Regions from separate parts of the Streptomyces sp. NPDC003034 genome, predicted to be linked through region 1. Evidence: riboswitches for the same ligand, from Rfam matches in the RefSeq annotation. Region 1 holds a riboswitch; the other holds the start of a gene.
The links. Region 1 has a riboswitch for glycine ahead of gcvT (glycine cleavage system aminomethyltransferase GcvT). Riboswitches for the same ligand answer to the same signal wherever they lie in the genome.

Region 1 (7,897 bases):
GCCGGCCGCCAGCACCGTCAGGGCACCCCAATAGACCACGGGCGACCACATCAGGACGTCGGGGCCGATCATGAGGATCGTGATGCTCACCATGAGCCAGCCGAAACCCATGGGCAGGAGGGTGATCAGCCGGCCGCTCGCGAGTGCCCAGGCGGCGACGCCGAGAGCGAGCCATGCCAGTGTCATCGAGGACCCCATGTCCGTCTGGGACGCCGGTGCGTACGTGCGGGAGTGTCCGAGCACCTCCAGGCCGACCACCTGGTCCTTCCATAACCGCAGTTGGGCTCGCTCCCCCGTCCTGGCCTCCGCGTACGCCTCCGCGCCGACCTCCAGCCACTGCGACCTTCCGGGCCACGCGACCTTCAGGGCGTAGGTCGTGGTGCAGCTCTCGCCACCGGTCGCGCCCGTGCTCGTACCGTTCGACGTGCAGCGCTCGCCGGTGTCCCGGTCGCGAACCTCGCCCATCCGAACCTGTACGCAGCCCTCGCCCTCGCACACGGGTGCCTGCCGGTAGACGTCGGTCGCCCGGTAACCGTCCACGATCGCCTGGGCGGAGAGGAGACCACCGAGCGCCGCGGCCAGGACGACCAGTCCCAGCAACCAGTAAGGCAGCCGCTGCTCGTACCAACTCTCCCTGTAACCGGTCCCCTTCACCCTGTGCTGATACCCGGCGACCACACCCCGCATACGGGAACCAGACGAATGGCCGCAGACCCGGCGCGGCCGCTCACCACCATCGGCCCGTGCCAGTCACTTTCCGTCGGTGATGTAGTAGTCGTTCTTGAGGTACTCCAGGGTGTAGCTGCCCAAGTCCTCGTCGGAGAAGGTGGCGGAGGACCGGACCGCTTCGAGCGGCATTTCGATCTTGTCGAGGGTGCGCACGCTGACGCGTTGCGGATCTACCGTCGCGGTCTGCAGGGCCTTCTTCTGCTCGGGTGAGATCATCTGGAACACGATCACGTACGTCGACGTGCACGGACCGAAACCCTGCTCCTCCGCCTTCTTCGCGCCGGGCCCGGCCACTTCGCAGACCGTGCCGATGTCCTCACGCCCGAGGCCGTGGAGGTACTGCTCGTACCGCTGGATCGCGCGCTCCTTCGTCTTGGGCGCGGGCTGGTCACCGCTCACAGTGGCCGACGGCTTCTCGGTTCCGGCGGACGCGGACGGCGTGCCCGACGGCGCTTTCGCCGATGTGGACGCGGACGGCTGGGAAGGCTTCGCGTCAGCGTTGTCCTTCGCTTTCTCCGGACCGCACCCGCACGCCACCAGCGCCACGCATCCCGAAACCGCCAGGCTCACGATCGTGCGCGTCTTCATCAGATCCCCTCCACCAGCCGACTCTCCATCAAGAGTTCACGCCCGATCCGACGGAACGGTTCCCGACCGCGACCCGCCCCACGGACCGGACAGCGGGGGCCGACACCCGTGGGGATACCGTACGCGGCTACACGCGGTGGCGGGCACATTCGGCCGTACGGGGCTGCCCTGGCAGGGCCACGACGGGACGGCACCTCCGGACCGGTTCGGGCCCGGCTACGGACCGGTTCTCTGCCGTCGCCGTAGCCAGGCCTCCGGCGCGGTCATGCTGCTGCCGGTGAAAAGCCGGCACGCGGCGGTGACGAGGCGGGGAAGTGGCGCTGGATCAGCGAGCCGCGTCACGACTGGACGAGCGTCGAGCCGACCGGTCAGCACACCCGGTGCCGGCCCCGTCTCCCGGGCATGGGCGAGCACCGGCTCCACCGGAGGCTGTGACATCAACCCCGCGGCCGCACCGTGTCACACCAGGACAGGCTCACCGTCGCGTGCCTGAGCAGCCGACCGGAATGCCGAAGGCCCCGCACCTTGCTCCTGCGAGGTGCGGGGCCTTCGGCTGGTCCGTACGGATACGGCTGCGTCAGCACTCGATGACGTTGACCGCGAGGCCGCCGCGGGCCGTTTCCTTGTACTTGACCTTCATATCGGCGCCGGTCTCCTTCATGGTCTTGATGACCTTGTCCAGGGAGACCTTGTGGGAGCCGTCGCCGCGCATCGCCATCTTGGCCGCCGTGACCGCCTTGACCGCCGCCATGCCGTTGCGTTCGATGCAGGGGATCTGGACGAGGCCGCCGACCGGGTCGCAGGTGAGGCCCAGGTTGTGTTCCATGCCGATCTCGGCCGCGTTCTCGACCTGCTCCGGCGTGCCGCCCAGGACCTCGGCGAGGGCGCCGGCCGCCATCGAGCAGGCCGAGCCGACCTCGCCCTGGCAGCCGACCTCGGCGCCGGAGATCGAGGCGTTCTCCTTGAACAGCATGCCGATCGCGCCCGCGGCGAGCAGGAAGCGGACCACGCCGTCCTCGTCCGCGCCCGGCACGAAGTTCATGTAGTAGTGCAGCACCGCCGGCAGGACGCCCGCCGCGCCGTTGGTGGGCGCGGTGACGACGCGGCCGCCCGCCGCGTTCTCCTCGTTGACGGCCATCGCGTAGATCGTCGCCCACTCGCTGCGGTGCAGCATCGGGTCGCCCTCGGTGCGCAGCTGGCGCGCCGTGGCGGCGGCCCGGCGCTTGACGCGCAGGCCGCCGGGGAGGATGCCCTCGGTGGACAGGCCGCGCGCGACGCAGGCCTGCATGACGCGCCAGATCTCCAGGAGGCCCTCGCGGATCTCCTCCTCCGTGCGCCAGGCCTTCTCGTTCTCCAGCATCAGGGAGGAGATGGACAGGCCGGTCTCGTTCGCGAGGCGGAGCATCTCGTCGCCGGAACGGAAGGGGTACTTCAGCTCGGTGTCGTCCAGCTTGATCCGGTCCTCGCCGACCGCGTCCTCGTCCACGACGAAACCGCCGCCGACCGAGTAGTAGGTCTTCTCCAGCAGCGGGGCGCCGGCCTCGTCGTACGCGAAGAGCGTCATGCCGTTCGCGTGGTACGGCAGGGAGCGCCGACGGTGGAGGATCAGCTGGTTCGGCTCGTCGAAGGCGATCTCGTGGACGTCGCCTATCTCGGTGGCCAGGAGCCGCAGGCGGCCGCTCTTGCGGATGCGCTCGACCTCCGCGTCCGCGGTTTCGACGTTCACCGTGCGGGGGGAGTGCCCCTCCAGGCCCAGCAGCACCGCCTTGGGGGTGCCGTGGCCGTGGCCGGTCGCGCCGAGGGAGCCGAAAAGCTCGGCGCGGACGGACGCGGTCTGGGCGAGGACCCCGTCCTTCTTCAGCCGCATCACGAACATGCGCGCCGCTCGCATCGGGCCGACCGTGTGGGAGGAGGAGGGACCGATGCCGATGGAGAAGAGATCGAAGACCGAGATGGCCACGGTGGCGGACTCCCTTGTCTGCTCGTGGGGTGGGAGGTGCGGGAGAGGCGGATTGCGCGGATTGTGTCCGGCTGATGAGCGTAACGCGTGGAGATGAACGATTCGTCCGCCCGCCGAGGCGGAGAGGGGCCGCGGGCGGACCGGATGTGGGGCGGCTCACACCCGAGCCGTGCGGAGGGCTCCCGTCCGGCCGCCCCCAGCCCATGGCATCCGGCACTGCGCCGTAACGCCTGGCGGGAGCGCCCGAGTACGTCCAGTAGCCCTCCGCCGTACGACGCACGGCGCCGGACACCGCGGGCCGCCCCCTTCGGCTGCCCGGCGCCAGGAATCCCACACGGCCCGGGGGCGATGAGAAGCGCCCGAGCGCCCGAGCGCCCGTACGAGCAGGCCGGCCCTCCCCGGTGCTGTGACCGGAAGGCGCACCGGCCGGTCGCACCGGAGGGGTCGACCTCTGGCGCGGCCCCGGCTCACCGCCCCGGCAGCTGCCAGGAGCGCCGGCCCGGCATGTCCCGAGGGGCACCACCGGGCGAGAACCGGTCGCCCCGGTACGGACGGAGACGGTCCGCCGTCCCGGAGACCGAGGCGGACGCCCGGCGGCCTCACCAACAAACCCTTCCACCCGTCACGGGCCCGGGCCCTGCCGTCGAAGTGGCGCCACGGCTCACTCCGACGGCAGGGTGGATCCATCGCTCAGAGCGAGGGGTACAGCGGGAACTTCGCCGCGAGGGCGCGGACGCGCGCCTTGAGGCTCTCCCCGTCGAACGCCGGCTTCAGCGCGGCCGCGATGATCTCCGCGACCTCGGTGAAGTCCTCGGCGCCGAAACCACGCGTGGCCAGGGCCGGCGTACCGATCCGCAGGCCGGAGGTCACCATCGGCGGCCGCGGGTCGTTGGGGATCGCGTTCCGGTTGACCGTGATGCCGATCTCGTGGAGGCGGTCCTCGGCCTGCTGGCCGTCCAGCTCGGAGTTGCGCAGGTCCACGAGCACCAGGTGGACGTCCGTACCGCCCGACAGGACCGAGACACCGACCTCGGTGACGTCCGGCTGCACCAGGCGCTCGGCGATGATCCTGGCGCCCTCCAGGGTGCGCACCTGGCGCTCCTTGAAGTCCTCCGAGGCCGCGATCTTGAAGGAGACCGCCTTGGCCGCGATGACGTGCTCCAGCGGGCCGCCCTGCTGACCCGGGAAGACCGCGGAGTTGATCTTCTTGGCCAGCTCCTGCGTCGACAGGATGACGCCGCCGCGCGGACCGCCGAGGGTCTTGTGCGTGGTGGTGGTGACGACATGGGCGTGCGGCACCGGGTTGGGGTGCAGACCCGCGGCGACCAGACCGGCGAAGTGCGCCATGTCGACCATCAGGTACGCGCCGACCTCGTCCGCGATCCGCCGGAAGGCGGCGAAGTCCAGCTGGCGCGGGTAGGCGGACCAGCCGGCGACGATCAGCTGCGGCTTGGACTCCTTGGCGAGGCGCTCGACCTCGGCCATGTCCACCTGTCCGGTCTCGTCCACGTGGTACGGGACCACGTTGTAGAGCTTGCCGGAGAAGTTGATCTTCATGCCGTGGGTCAGGTGACCGCCGTGGGCCAGGTTCAGACCCATGATCGTGTCGCCCGGCTTCAGCAGCGCGAACATCGCGGCGGCGTTGGCCTGCGCACCCGAGTGGGGCTGCACGTTCGCGTGCTCGGCACCGAAGAGCGCCTTGATGCGGTCGATCGCGATCTGCTCGACCACGTCGACGTGCTCGCAGCCGCCGTAGTAGCGGCGGCCCGGGTAGCCCTCGGCGTACTTGTTGGTCAGGACGGAGCCCTGGGCCTCCATGACGGCGACCGGAGCGAAGTTCTCCGACGCGATCATTTCCAGGGTCGACTGCTGGCGTACGAGCTCGGCGTCGACGGCGGCGGCGACGTCCGGGTCGAGCTCGTGGAGCGGGGTGTTCAGTACGGACATGGAGATCCCCTGGGCTTTCAGTTGTCGGAGTGGGTGAGCGCGGCGTACTCCTCGGCGGTGAGCACGTCGGTCGGCTCCTGCGAGACGCGCACCTTGAACAGCCAGCCCCCCTCGAACGGCGCCGTGTTCACGAGCGCCGGGTCGTCCACGACGTCCTGGTTGGCCTCGACGACCTCGCCGGTGACGGGGGAGTACAGGTCGCTGACCGACTTGGTCGACTCCAGCTCGCCGCAGGTCTCGCCCTCGGTCACGGTGGAGCCGACCTCGGGGAGCTGGGCGTAGACGACGTCACCGAGCGCGTTGGCCGCGAACTCCGTGATGCCGACCGTCGCGACGCCGCCCTCGGCGTCCGACAGCCACTCGTGCTCCTTGGTGTAGCGCAGCTGCTGGGGGTTGCTCATGGCCTGATTCTCCTGGATGCGGGGGAGTGGATACGAACTGCGGTCTTGGGTACTGAGACGGCGCCGTACGGGTGCCCTACGGGAATTCCGTACGGCGGCGGTCGTGGGCAGGAACGGCTCGGGGACTACTTCTGCCGCTTGTAGAACGGCAGGGCCACGACCTCGTACGGCTCATGCGTACCGCGAATGTCGACGCCGACGCCGCAGGTGCCGGGCGCGGCGTGCGCCGCGTCCACGTACGCCATCGCGATCGGCTTGCCCAGCGTCGGGGACGGGGCGCCGGAGGTGACCTCGCCGATGACCTGGCCGTCGGCCACGACGGGGAAGCCGGCGCGCGGGACGCGGCGGCCCTCGGCGATCAGGCCCACGAGCTTGCGCGGCGGATTGGTGGCGGCGCGCTCGGCGGCGGCCTCCAGCGCGGCGCGGCCCACGAAGTCGCACTCCTTCTCGAACTTCACCACCCGGCCCAGACCCGCGTCGAAGGGGGTGAGGGAGGTGCTCAGCTCGTGCCCGTACAGCGGCATGCCCGCCTCCAGGCGCAGCGTGTCACGGCAGGAGAGGCCGGCCGGGACCAGGCCCGCGCCCTCGCCCGCCTTGGTCAGCGCCTGCCACAGCTCCACGGCGTGCTCGGGGGCGACGAACAGCTCGAAGCCGTCCTCGCCGGTGTAGCCCGTACGCGCGATCAGCGCGGGCACCCCGGCCACCGTGCCCGGCAGGCCCGCGTAGTACTTGAGGCCGTCCAGGTCGGCGTCGGTGAGCGAGGCGAGGATGCCGGGGGACTCGGGCCCCTGCACCGCGAGCAGGGCGTACGCATCGCGGTCGTCGCGGACCTCGGTGTCGAAGCCGGCGGCGCGCTCGGTGAGGGCGTCGAGGACGACCTGGGCGTTGGAGGCGTTGGCCACGACCATGTACTCGGTCTCGCCCAGCCGGTAGACGATCAGGTCGTCGAGGATGCCGCCGTCCGCCTGGCAGATGTGCGTGTAGCGGGCCCGGCCGACCCCGACCGTGGAGATGTTGCCGACCAGCGCGTAGTCCAGGGCCTTGACGGCCTCGGGGCCGGTCAGGGTGATCTCACCCATGTGGGACAGGTCGAAGAGGCCGGCCTTGGTGCGGACGGCGTTGTGCTCGTCGCGCTCGCTGGCGTACCGCAGCGGCATGTCCCAGCCCGCGAAATCGGTCATGGTCGCACCGAGGGAACGGTGCAGCGCATCGAGGGCGGTCAGACGGGGGGCAGTGCTCATGGGTGTGGCTCCCGGGTCCCAGGGCATCGACATGACATGACGAGGACGTTCCTCCCCATCTGTCATCGGAACCTGAGAGGTTCGCCGGGAGTTCCCCCGATCTTTCGATCACCGGGGAAACCCGACTTGCACCTTGGGTGGAGCGCGCGCCCCGCGGACGGCGGCGCGGCTCGCTTTTCAGATCTGCCTCATCCACGCGGTACGGGGCCTGAGAGATTCAAGGGAGGTACTTGCTCCTTCGGCGCCCGGGCACGGCCTCGCGGCGTGCCGGGACTCTCCCGCGCGGATTCAAGCGGCCGGTATGCAATTGGTCCAGATGGCGCACATCATTGCACGCCCCGGTGACGACCGGGGCGTGCGGGCCCGGAAGACGTACGGACACCCGTACGGACACCCGGACGGACACTGGGGCGCACACCGGCGCCGGCGCCGGGGCGGGCGGGTATCGACCGGCGGACGGCGGACCGCAACCGGGGGCCGCGGGATTACCGTCTCTTTACACTCAGTGGGCATGGGCCCTGGCGGCCCGAATCGGGGGAGGCGATCACTGTGCGGAGATTCGGAGTGGTAGTGGCGGCGGCGGGAACCGTGGAAGGCGTCCCGGCGCAGTGCGGTGCGCGCCCGCCCGAGGCCGTCCCCGGGGAAAGCCGGGTACGCGACCTGCGCGGACCTGGGTTCCGCGGCCCGCAGCGGCTCACCTTCGCCGAGGGGGACGTCGTGGTCGTCTCCGGCCTGCCGGGCGGCGGCAAGAGCACGCTGATCAAGCGGGCGGCGGCGGGCGGAGGCATCGACTCCCAGGACGTGCGCGAGCGCTGGGAGCGGCGGATGCCGGCGGCGCTGCCGTACGGCCTGTACCGGCCGCTGGTCCGCGCCGCGCACTACTGGGGGTTGTGGCGGACCCTGCGCTCCGGAGCCTCCGTCGTCGTCCACGACTGCGGGACGCAGAGCTGGGTACGGGGCCTGCTCGCCGCGGTGGCGCGCCGCCGGGGGCGGGCGCTGCACCTGCTGCTCCTGGACAGCAGCCCCGAGGA
Region 2 (7,897 bases), on a different contig from region 1:
CCGGCGCGTAGGAACCGTTGAGCGTGGCGGCCTGGTCCTTGAGGCCGCCCGGTTTGGTGAGCGAGCCGAGGAAGCTGATCAGCGCCGAGACCCCGCTCGCGCCCAGCGACAGCGCCAGTACGAGCAGGGTCTCGGTCCGCAGGACACCCCGCCGCGCGTCGCCCTCGCGCAACTCCACCACCACCGGTTCCGGCTCCGCCCGCACGCCCCGCTCCCGTCCCGCCGTCCCGCTCCGACGACCCCATACTGCCCCCTCGGCGGGCCGGGAAGGCAGCGTGGGCGTCGGCCGGTCGATCGGGCGGCCGGTCCGGGCCGCTCCGGCGGCTCAGCGCGCGGCCGGTACGGAGACCCTCACCTCCTCCTCGGCCAGCCCCACGGGCCAGGTGTGTACGGGATTCCCCTGGTGCATCAGCTCGCTGTAGCGCCGGGTGGTCGCGGCCAGCGCGGCGTCCCGCTCCAGCCCGGCGGCGACCGCCGCGTGATAGGTGTCCACCTGCCAGGTCGCCCCGTTGACCCGCCGGCGACAACGCTCCTCGATGATGCCGAGGTAGTGGTCCCGGTCGGCGGGCTCGATGCCCCAGGCGTCCAGTCCGGCCGCCGCCATCGGCAGCAGGTCGTCCAGGACGAGCTGTACGGCGGAGACGCCGGTCAACCCCCCGGTCCGGCCCCGGCGCGGCCAGCGCAGCCGCGCGTCGATCCCGTACCGGCACGCCGCGTCGAAGTTGGCCTCCGCCTCGGCGAACGGCAGCCGGGTCCACACCGGCCGCGGTTCGTCGGCGAGGGTGCGGACGAGCCCGTAGTAGAAGGCGGCGTTGGCGACGACATCGGCGACCGTGGGCCCGGCCGGCAGCACCCGGTTCTCCACGCGCAGGTGCGGCACCCCGTCGGCGACCCCGTAGACGGGCCGGTTCCACCGGTAGACGGTGCCGTTGTGCAGCACCAGTTCCTGCAGGCTCGGCACCCCGCCCTCGCCGAGCACCCGCAGCGGCTCCTCCTCGTCGCAGATCGGCAGCAGGGCCGGGAAGTACCGCACGTTCTCCGCGAAGAGCTCGTAGGCCGAACCCACCCACCGCTCACCGAACCACGTACGCGGCCGCACCCCCTGCGCCTGGAGTTCGGGCGGGCGGGTGTCGGTGGCCTGCTGGAAGAGCGGCGGCCGCGATTCGCGCCACAGCTCGCGCCCGAAGAGGAAGGGGGAGTTCGCGCCGACGGCTATCTGTACGGCGGCCACCGCCTGCGCCGCGTTCCACACGTCGGAGAAGCGGGCCGGCGTCACCTGGAGGTGCAGTTGTACGGAGGTGCAGGCGGCCTCCGGCACGATCGACCCGGAGGTCCAGGTCAGCCGCTCGACGCCGTCGATGTCGAGGGTGAAGTCCTCGCCGCGCATCATCAGGATCTGTTCGTTCAGCAGCGAGTACCGGTCCACCGCGGAGAGGTTGGCGGTGACCAGGTCCTCGCGGGAGATGGTCGGCAGAATGCCGATCATCACCACCCCGGCGTCGATCTCCGCGGCCTGCCGGTGGGCATAGCCGAGCCCCGTGCTGAGTTCCTCGGCGAGCTGGTCGAATACCCGGCCGCCGAGCCGGTGCGGAAGGACGTTCACCTCCAGATTGAACATTCCCAGCTCGGTCTGGAAATCGGTGCTCGCAATCCGCTCCAGCACCTGGGCATTGACCATTCTCGGCAACCCGTCGGCACCCGCTAGATTCAGCTCGATCTCCAGCCCCATCATGTTCTTCGGTCGGTCGAACCTCTTCTCTGCCAGAAGCCGCTCCAGCCCCTCCAGGCACTCGTGAAGCTTCCTCCGATACCGCTGCCGATCGGACAGGTCGAATCCTCCTGCCACGATCTTCTCCCCCATCGAAGCGTCCCTCCTCCAGTGGGCCCGGCACGGGACACCCAGGCGCGCGTTACGGTCGATGATGCCCCGGCGGAGTGATCCATAACGCGGAAGGGGGCGTGAGTGGCGAGGAGCGCGCGCCGGTTTGGCCGAAGGGTGCTTGGGCACATTCATCTGGCAAGTCACTTCTCGCAAATTCCGCATCGACTTTGCCGATTTCGGATAACCGGCGCTTTCCAGCCGAGCCCCCGTCCGGTACCCTCCGAGGTCAGCGCGGTATGTTCACGCGCAAGGCGGCATGAATGCCCTGACAGTGGGTCCGGTAAGCGCCTTGTCGGCAATAGACGGGACGGCTAGCCGAAACACTGCGTGAACACGTGTCGTATAAACTCCGTTAACGAGGCAGAGAGTTGGCGCGCGGCCATTGCCCCTCAGCCCCCCTCTGGCCCCAGAATGCGACAGCGCCCGTCCGCACCCCGCCCCCGCACCACCGGTCTCCCTAGTGAGAGGCGACCCACCATGCCGCTGCATGTCCCTCCGGCTCCCGCATCCGCCCTGCGCAGCGTCCTCGCGGCACTCGGAACCCCCACCGCCGTCCATGAGGCGCACACTCCGGCCATGCGCGCGCTGCACGGGCCCATGACCGCCGAGCTCCCCCTTCCGGTCCACGTCCTCGACCGGCTGAACACGTCCCATCTGGCGGCGGGCGGCAGGCCTCCCCGTACGCGGCTCACGGGGTGGCGCTTCCTGATCCGCGGCGGCGACCGCCACGTCGCCGCCGCCGACACCCGGCTGACGGCGGACGGCTGGTCCTTCTCGCACTTCTTCGAGGGCCCGTACGTCGCCGCCACCGAACGCGCCCTGCGCCAGGCGGAGTCGCTCAGCCAGAACTACCAGCCCAGACTCCTGTCCGTACCGGAGCTGTACATGCTGACCCTGTGGCTGCACGGCGCGGTCGGCGCCGACGCCTCCGCCGGCCTGCCGGCCGGTGAGGACCTGCTCGTGCCGCTGGCACCGGCCCCGCCCGGCATCACCGCGTACCGGCCGCACGCCGTGTCCGAGCTGCTGCCCGTGATGACCCACCGGCTGACGCCCGCGCCGCCGCCGGCGCCCCCCTCGCTGGCCGCGCCCGCGGCCTGACCTGATTGACCCATTCGGCCTAGCCCGCTCGGACCACTGCGGAACCACCCGAAATGACAGGGGAGTTGAGCTGAACCGCCCGCACGAGTGATGCGTCCTCCCTCTATGAGGGCGGCTGCCGGGAAATGCCTGCGAAGCAGCTGTCATGGGGGAACACTGAGGACATCTCCCCGCGGGCGCGGGGGTGACACAGGGGGACGGCCATGAATCACGCATCGAGCCGTAGCACACAGACCACACCGCAGCGAAAGAACGCATCCATGTGCCAGCACCAGCCTGCCTGCCCGTCAGCCGACTCAGCCGACCGAGAGGCCGCGCAGCCTGTGGCCAACCACCCGGAGCAGGGCTGGAGCCTGCTGTGCAATGGCGTCCTGCTCTTCGAGGACACCGGTGAGCTGCTGCCGGACGGCCAGATCATCGCACCGCACCGCCCGCTCGCGGCTTCGGCGGCCTAGCGCTGACCCAGCCGGCGGGAGTGCGGGCGAAGGGGCCGGTCCGGGAGGTTCTCCCGGACCGGCCCCTTGGTCACGTCACATCGCATCACGCATGGGTGATACGCCCGTCATGGGACGCCGTGCGGTTCAGTTGTCGTACGCGTCCAGCGGCGGGCAGGAGCAGACGAGGTTCCGGTCACCGAACGCCCCGTCGATCCGGCGCACCGGCGGCCAGTACTTCTCGGCGGCCGTGACCCCGCCCGGGAAGACGGCCTCGTCACGGGTGTAGTGGTGGTTCCACTCGCCGCCCAGCGCCGCCGCGGTGTGCGGGGCGTTGGCCAGCGGGTTGTCGTCCACCGGCCACTCCCCGGCGGCGACCCGCTCGATCTCGCCGCGGATGGCGATCATCGCGTCGCAGAACCGGTCGATCTCACCGAGGTCCTCGGACTCCGTCGGCTCGATCATGAGCGTGCCCGCGACCGGGAACGACATGGTCGGCGCGTGGAAGCCGTAGTCGATCAGACGCTTGGCGATGTCGTCCACGCTCACACCGGTCGCCTTCGACAGCGGGCGCAGGTCGATGATGCACTCGTGCGCGACCAGGTTGCCCGGGCCGGTGTAGAGCACCGGGTAGTGCGGCTCCAGGCGCTTGGCGATGTAGTTGGCGCCCAGCACCGCGACCTGGGTGGCGCGCTTGAGTCCCTCACCGCCCATGAGGCGTACGTAGGACCAGGAGATCGGCAGGATGCCCGCCGAGCCCCAGGGAGCGGCGGAGATCGGGCCGACACCGGTCTCGGGACCGGCGGTGGGCTGGAGCGGGTGGTTGGGCAGGTACGGGGCCAGGTGCGCCCGGACACCGACCGGCCCGACGCCCGGGCCGCCGCCGCCGTGCGGGATGCAGAAGGTCTTGTGCAGGTTCAGGTGCGAGACGTCGCCGCCGAAGTGACCCGGCTTGGCCAGGCCCACCAGGGCGTTCAGGTTCGCGCCGTCCACGTAGACCTGGCCGCCCGCCTCGTGCACCTGGGCGCAGATGTCGGCGACGTGCTCCTCGAACACCCCGTGCGTGGAGGGGTAGGTGATCATCAGCACGGCGAGCTCGTCGCGGTACTGCTCGATCTTGGCGCGGAGGTCCTCCGCGTCCACCTCGCCGTCGTCGGCGGTCTTGACGACGACGACCTTCATGCCGGCCATCACGGCGCTGGCGGCGTTGGTGCCGTGCGCGGAGGACGGGATGAGGCAGACGGTGCGCTGCTCGTCACCGTTGGCGCGGTGGTAGGCGCGTACGGCCAGCAGGCCGGCGAGCTCACCCTGGGAACCGGCATTGGGCTGGATGGAGACCTTGTCGTAGCCGGTCACCTCGCAGAGACGTTCCTCCAGCTCGGTGATCAGCGACAGGTACCCCTCGGCCTGCTCCACCGGAGCGAAGGGGTGCAACTGGCCGAACTCGGGCCAGGTGACCGGCTCCATCTCGGTGGTCGCGTTCAGCTTCATGGTGCAGGAGCCGAGCGGGATCATGCCGCGGTCCAGCGCGTAGTCCTTGTCCGCGAGCCGGCGCAGGTAGCGCAGCATCGCGGTCTCGGAGCGGTGCTGGTGGAAGACGGGGTGGGTCAGGTACGCGTCCGAGCGCAGCAGCCCCTCCGGCAGCGCGTCGGCCGCGGTGGCGTCCAGCGCCTCGATGTCCGCGGCGTCGCCGCTCACGCCGAAGGCGGCCCAGACGGTCTCGATGTCGGCGCGCAGGGTGGTCTCGTCGCAGGCGGCGGAGACCAGGTCGGCGTCCACCTGGAACAGGTTGACCCCACCCTCGCGGGCGGCCGCGACGACCTCGGCCGCGCGGCCCGGAACGCGGGCGGTGACCGTGTCGAAGTACGCCCCGTGCACGACTTCGACCCCGCCGGCGGTCAGACCGGCGGCGAGCAGGGCCGCGTAGCGGTGGGTGCGGCGGGCGATGGTCCGCAGGCCGTCCGGGCCGTGGTAGACGGCGTACATGCCGGCCATGACGGCCAGCAGCACCTGCGCGGTGCAGATGTTGCTCGTGGCCTTCTCGCGGCGAATGTGCTGCTCACGTGTCTGCAGCGCCAGCCGGTAGGCCTTGTTGCCGTCCGCGTCGACGGAGACTCCGACGAGGCGGCCGGGCAGGGAGCGGGCGTGCTTCTCCTGGACGGCCATGTAGCCGGCGTGCGGGCCGCCGAAGCCCATGGGGACGCCGAAGCGCTGGGTGGTGCCGACGGCGATGTCCGCGCCGAGCACACCGGGAGAGGTCAGCAGGGTCAGCGCGAGCAGGTCCGCCGAGACGGTGACGATGGCGCCGAGCCCGTGGGCCTGCTCGATGACCGGCTTCAGGTCCCGTACGGCACCTGAGGCGCCCGGGTACTGCAGCAGGACGCCGAAGACGCCGCGATCGGCGATCTCGGCCGGGATGCCGTCCGAGAGGTCCGCGACGACGACCTCCACGCCCGTGGGCTCGGCGCGGGTCTGGATCACGGCGATGGTCTGCGGCAGCGCGTCGGCGTCGATGAGGAAGACACCGTTCTTGACCTTGCCCACCCGCCGGGCCAGCGACATGGCCTCGGCCGCGGCGGTGCCCTCGTCGAGCAGGGAGGCGCCCGAGGTCGGCAGCCCCGTCAGCTCCGCGACGACGGTCTGGAAGTTGAGGAGCGCCTCCAGGCGGCCCTGCGAGATCTCCGGCTGGTAGGGCGTGTACGCCGTGTACCAGGCCGGGTTCTCCATGACGTTGCGCAGGATCACCGGCGGGGTGAAGGTGCCGTAGTAGCCGAGCCCGATCATCGAGGAGAGGACCTGGTTGCGGTCGGCGAGCGAGCGCAGCTCGGCCAGCACCTCGGCCTCGGTCCGCGCCTCGGGCAGGTTCAGCGCCCCGGCGGTCTTGATCACATCGGGCACCGCGGCTGCGGTCAGTTCGTCCAGGGAGCCGTAGCCCACCTGGGCCAGCATCTTCGCCTGCGCCTCGGCATCCGGGCCGATGTGGCGCTGCTCGAAGGGGATGCCTCGCTCCAGCTGGGAGAGCGGAATGCGGTTGGCGGTCATGTACGGAGGCCTCCTGGTCGTATGACCTGCGAGGGGCACCACGGCGCGGGCACCCGGACGGCCTCCCCCTCTGTCATCTCAACCTGAGAGCTTCACCGGAGTCGCGGGCAGAGCCCGAGAGATCCGGCTTTCACCGTCGGTGAGGAGAGGAACCGGCACTGCGCGCCCGGTACCCGCCCCTGCTTTCCAGAGTGGCCTCGTCCGTGCGGTACGTATGCCTGAGAGATTCCGGGGAGGATTTGCTCCTTCGGCGCCTCCGTCTCGTTCACTCGGAGGACTCTCCCGCACAGGGTCGACAGCCATGACCCAGCCTACCAGCGAGGATCCGGAGCCTTCCCGAGTGGCCTGCGGCCCGAATATGCCCTTCTGTAGTCATTACGGAGGGAGCTGCGACCATGTGGAGGGACCGTGCAGACGGACATCGATCCGCGCAGCCTGATCGGCCGCAAGGCATTCGACCGCAACGGCAACAAGATCGGCACTATTGACGAGGTCTACCTCGATGATGCCACCGGTACCCCGGAGTGGGCCGCCGTACGGACGGGCCTGTTCAGCCGCGACGCCTTCGTCCCGCTGGAGCCGAGCGAGCTGGTGGGAGGCACCCTGCGGGTGCCGTTCGAACGCGCCCTGATCAAGGACGCTCCCGACTTCGGCGTCGGCCGCCACCTCTCCCCCGAACAGGAGCTGCAGCTCTACCACCACTACGGCCTGGACGTGACCCTGCCCAGCGAGTTCCAGCGCCCTGCCGCCGACGGGGCCGACCGCGACTTCGGCCACCTGGCGGGCGACGAGAACCAGGCCTGAAACGGGCGCTGACACGGGCGCTGAGCCGGGCGGGAATCCGGCCCGGCCCGGGCGGTCCGGGCGTGGGCCGGGCGGCAGCCAGGCAGGCGTGAGCCAGGCGTAGGCCGGGGTTGGTCCTCGCCGGAGCCAGACCGGAGCCGGCCTGACCCGGGACGGAGCCGCGCCGGATGCGGCCGGAGCCGCGCACCAGCCCGTTTAGGGCGGGTCTTTGGGATCATGTCGGCCGAGCCCGCGTTGTCCGGTGCCGTGCATCCCAAAGCGGAGGAGCTTGCCTCTATCCGGACGTACTGGGAAGCCCCGACAAGGCGGGGAGGTGCGGTGCCGGGCAGCGCGGGCCCGGCAAGATCCGAAAGACCCGCCCTAAGCCCGGGCGCCGGTCGCGGAGCCGCCCTCCGCCTCCGCCTCTCCCACCAGCGGCAGCGGATCGGCCGGCTCCAGCTCAAGGTCGTCCACCCGGAAGGTCCGCACGCGGCCGGGCCGCGAGCCGGGCTGCTCGAACCGTACGGTCACCCGCCCGACCCCGCTGCCCTGCACCCACCCGGGCCCGTACACGGCATGCCGTACGTCGGTCCCGGCCGGCCAGCGCCGCTCGGCGGCGGGCTCGTCCTCCCCGGCCGGCTCCCGGGCGGGCTCCTGC

Region 2: another riboswitch for glycine. It lies ahead of gcvP (aminomethyl-transferring glycine dehydrogenase); the one in region 1 lies ahead of gcvT (glycine cleavage system aminomethyltransferase GcvT).

What each region holds. Positions count from the first base shown of each region.
Region 1 covers NZ_JBSFTS010000025.1:81,663-89,559, reverse strand. Annotated here, with positions in the region: gene ACWDX7_RS23070 (hypothetical protein) at 1-654, opposite strand, end outside; gene ACWDX7_RS23065 (hypothetical protein) at 751-1,128, opposite strand; gene ACWDX7_RS23060 (L-serine ammonia-lyase) at 1,895-3,277, opposite strand; gene glyA (serine hydroxymethyltransferase) at 3,968-5,224, opposite strand; gene gcvH (glycine cleavage system protein GcvH) at 5,242-5,625, opposite strand; gene gcvT (glycine cleavage system aminomethyltransferase GcvT) at 5,751-6,866, opposite strand; glycine riboswitch at 7,054-7,157, opposite strand; gene ACWDX7_RS23040 (AAA family ATPase) at 7,410-7,897, shown strand, end outside.
Region 2 covers NZ_JBSFTS010000003.1:10,041-17,937, reverse strand. Annotated here, with positions in the region: gene ACWDX7_RS04540 (CPBP family intramembrane glutamic endopeptidase) at 1-205, opposite strand, end outside; gene ACWDX7_RS04535 (glutamate-cysteine ligase family protein) at 326-1,861, opposite strand; gene ACWDX7_RS04530 (hypothetical protein) at 2,360-2,980, shown strand; gene ACWDX7_RS04525 (DUF5999 family protein) at 3,241-3,435, shown strand; gene gcvP (aminomethyl-transferring glycine dehydrogenase) at 3,562-6,456, opposite strand; glycine riboswitch at 6,653-6,751, opposite strand; gene ACWDX7_RS04515 (PRC-barrel domain-containing protein) at 6,865-7,260, shown strand; gene ACWDX7_RS04510 (DNA polymerase IV) at 7,621-7,897, opposite strand, start outside.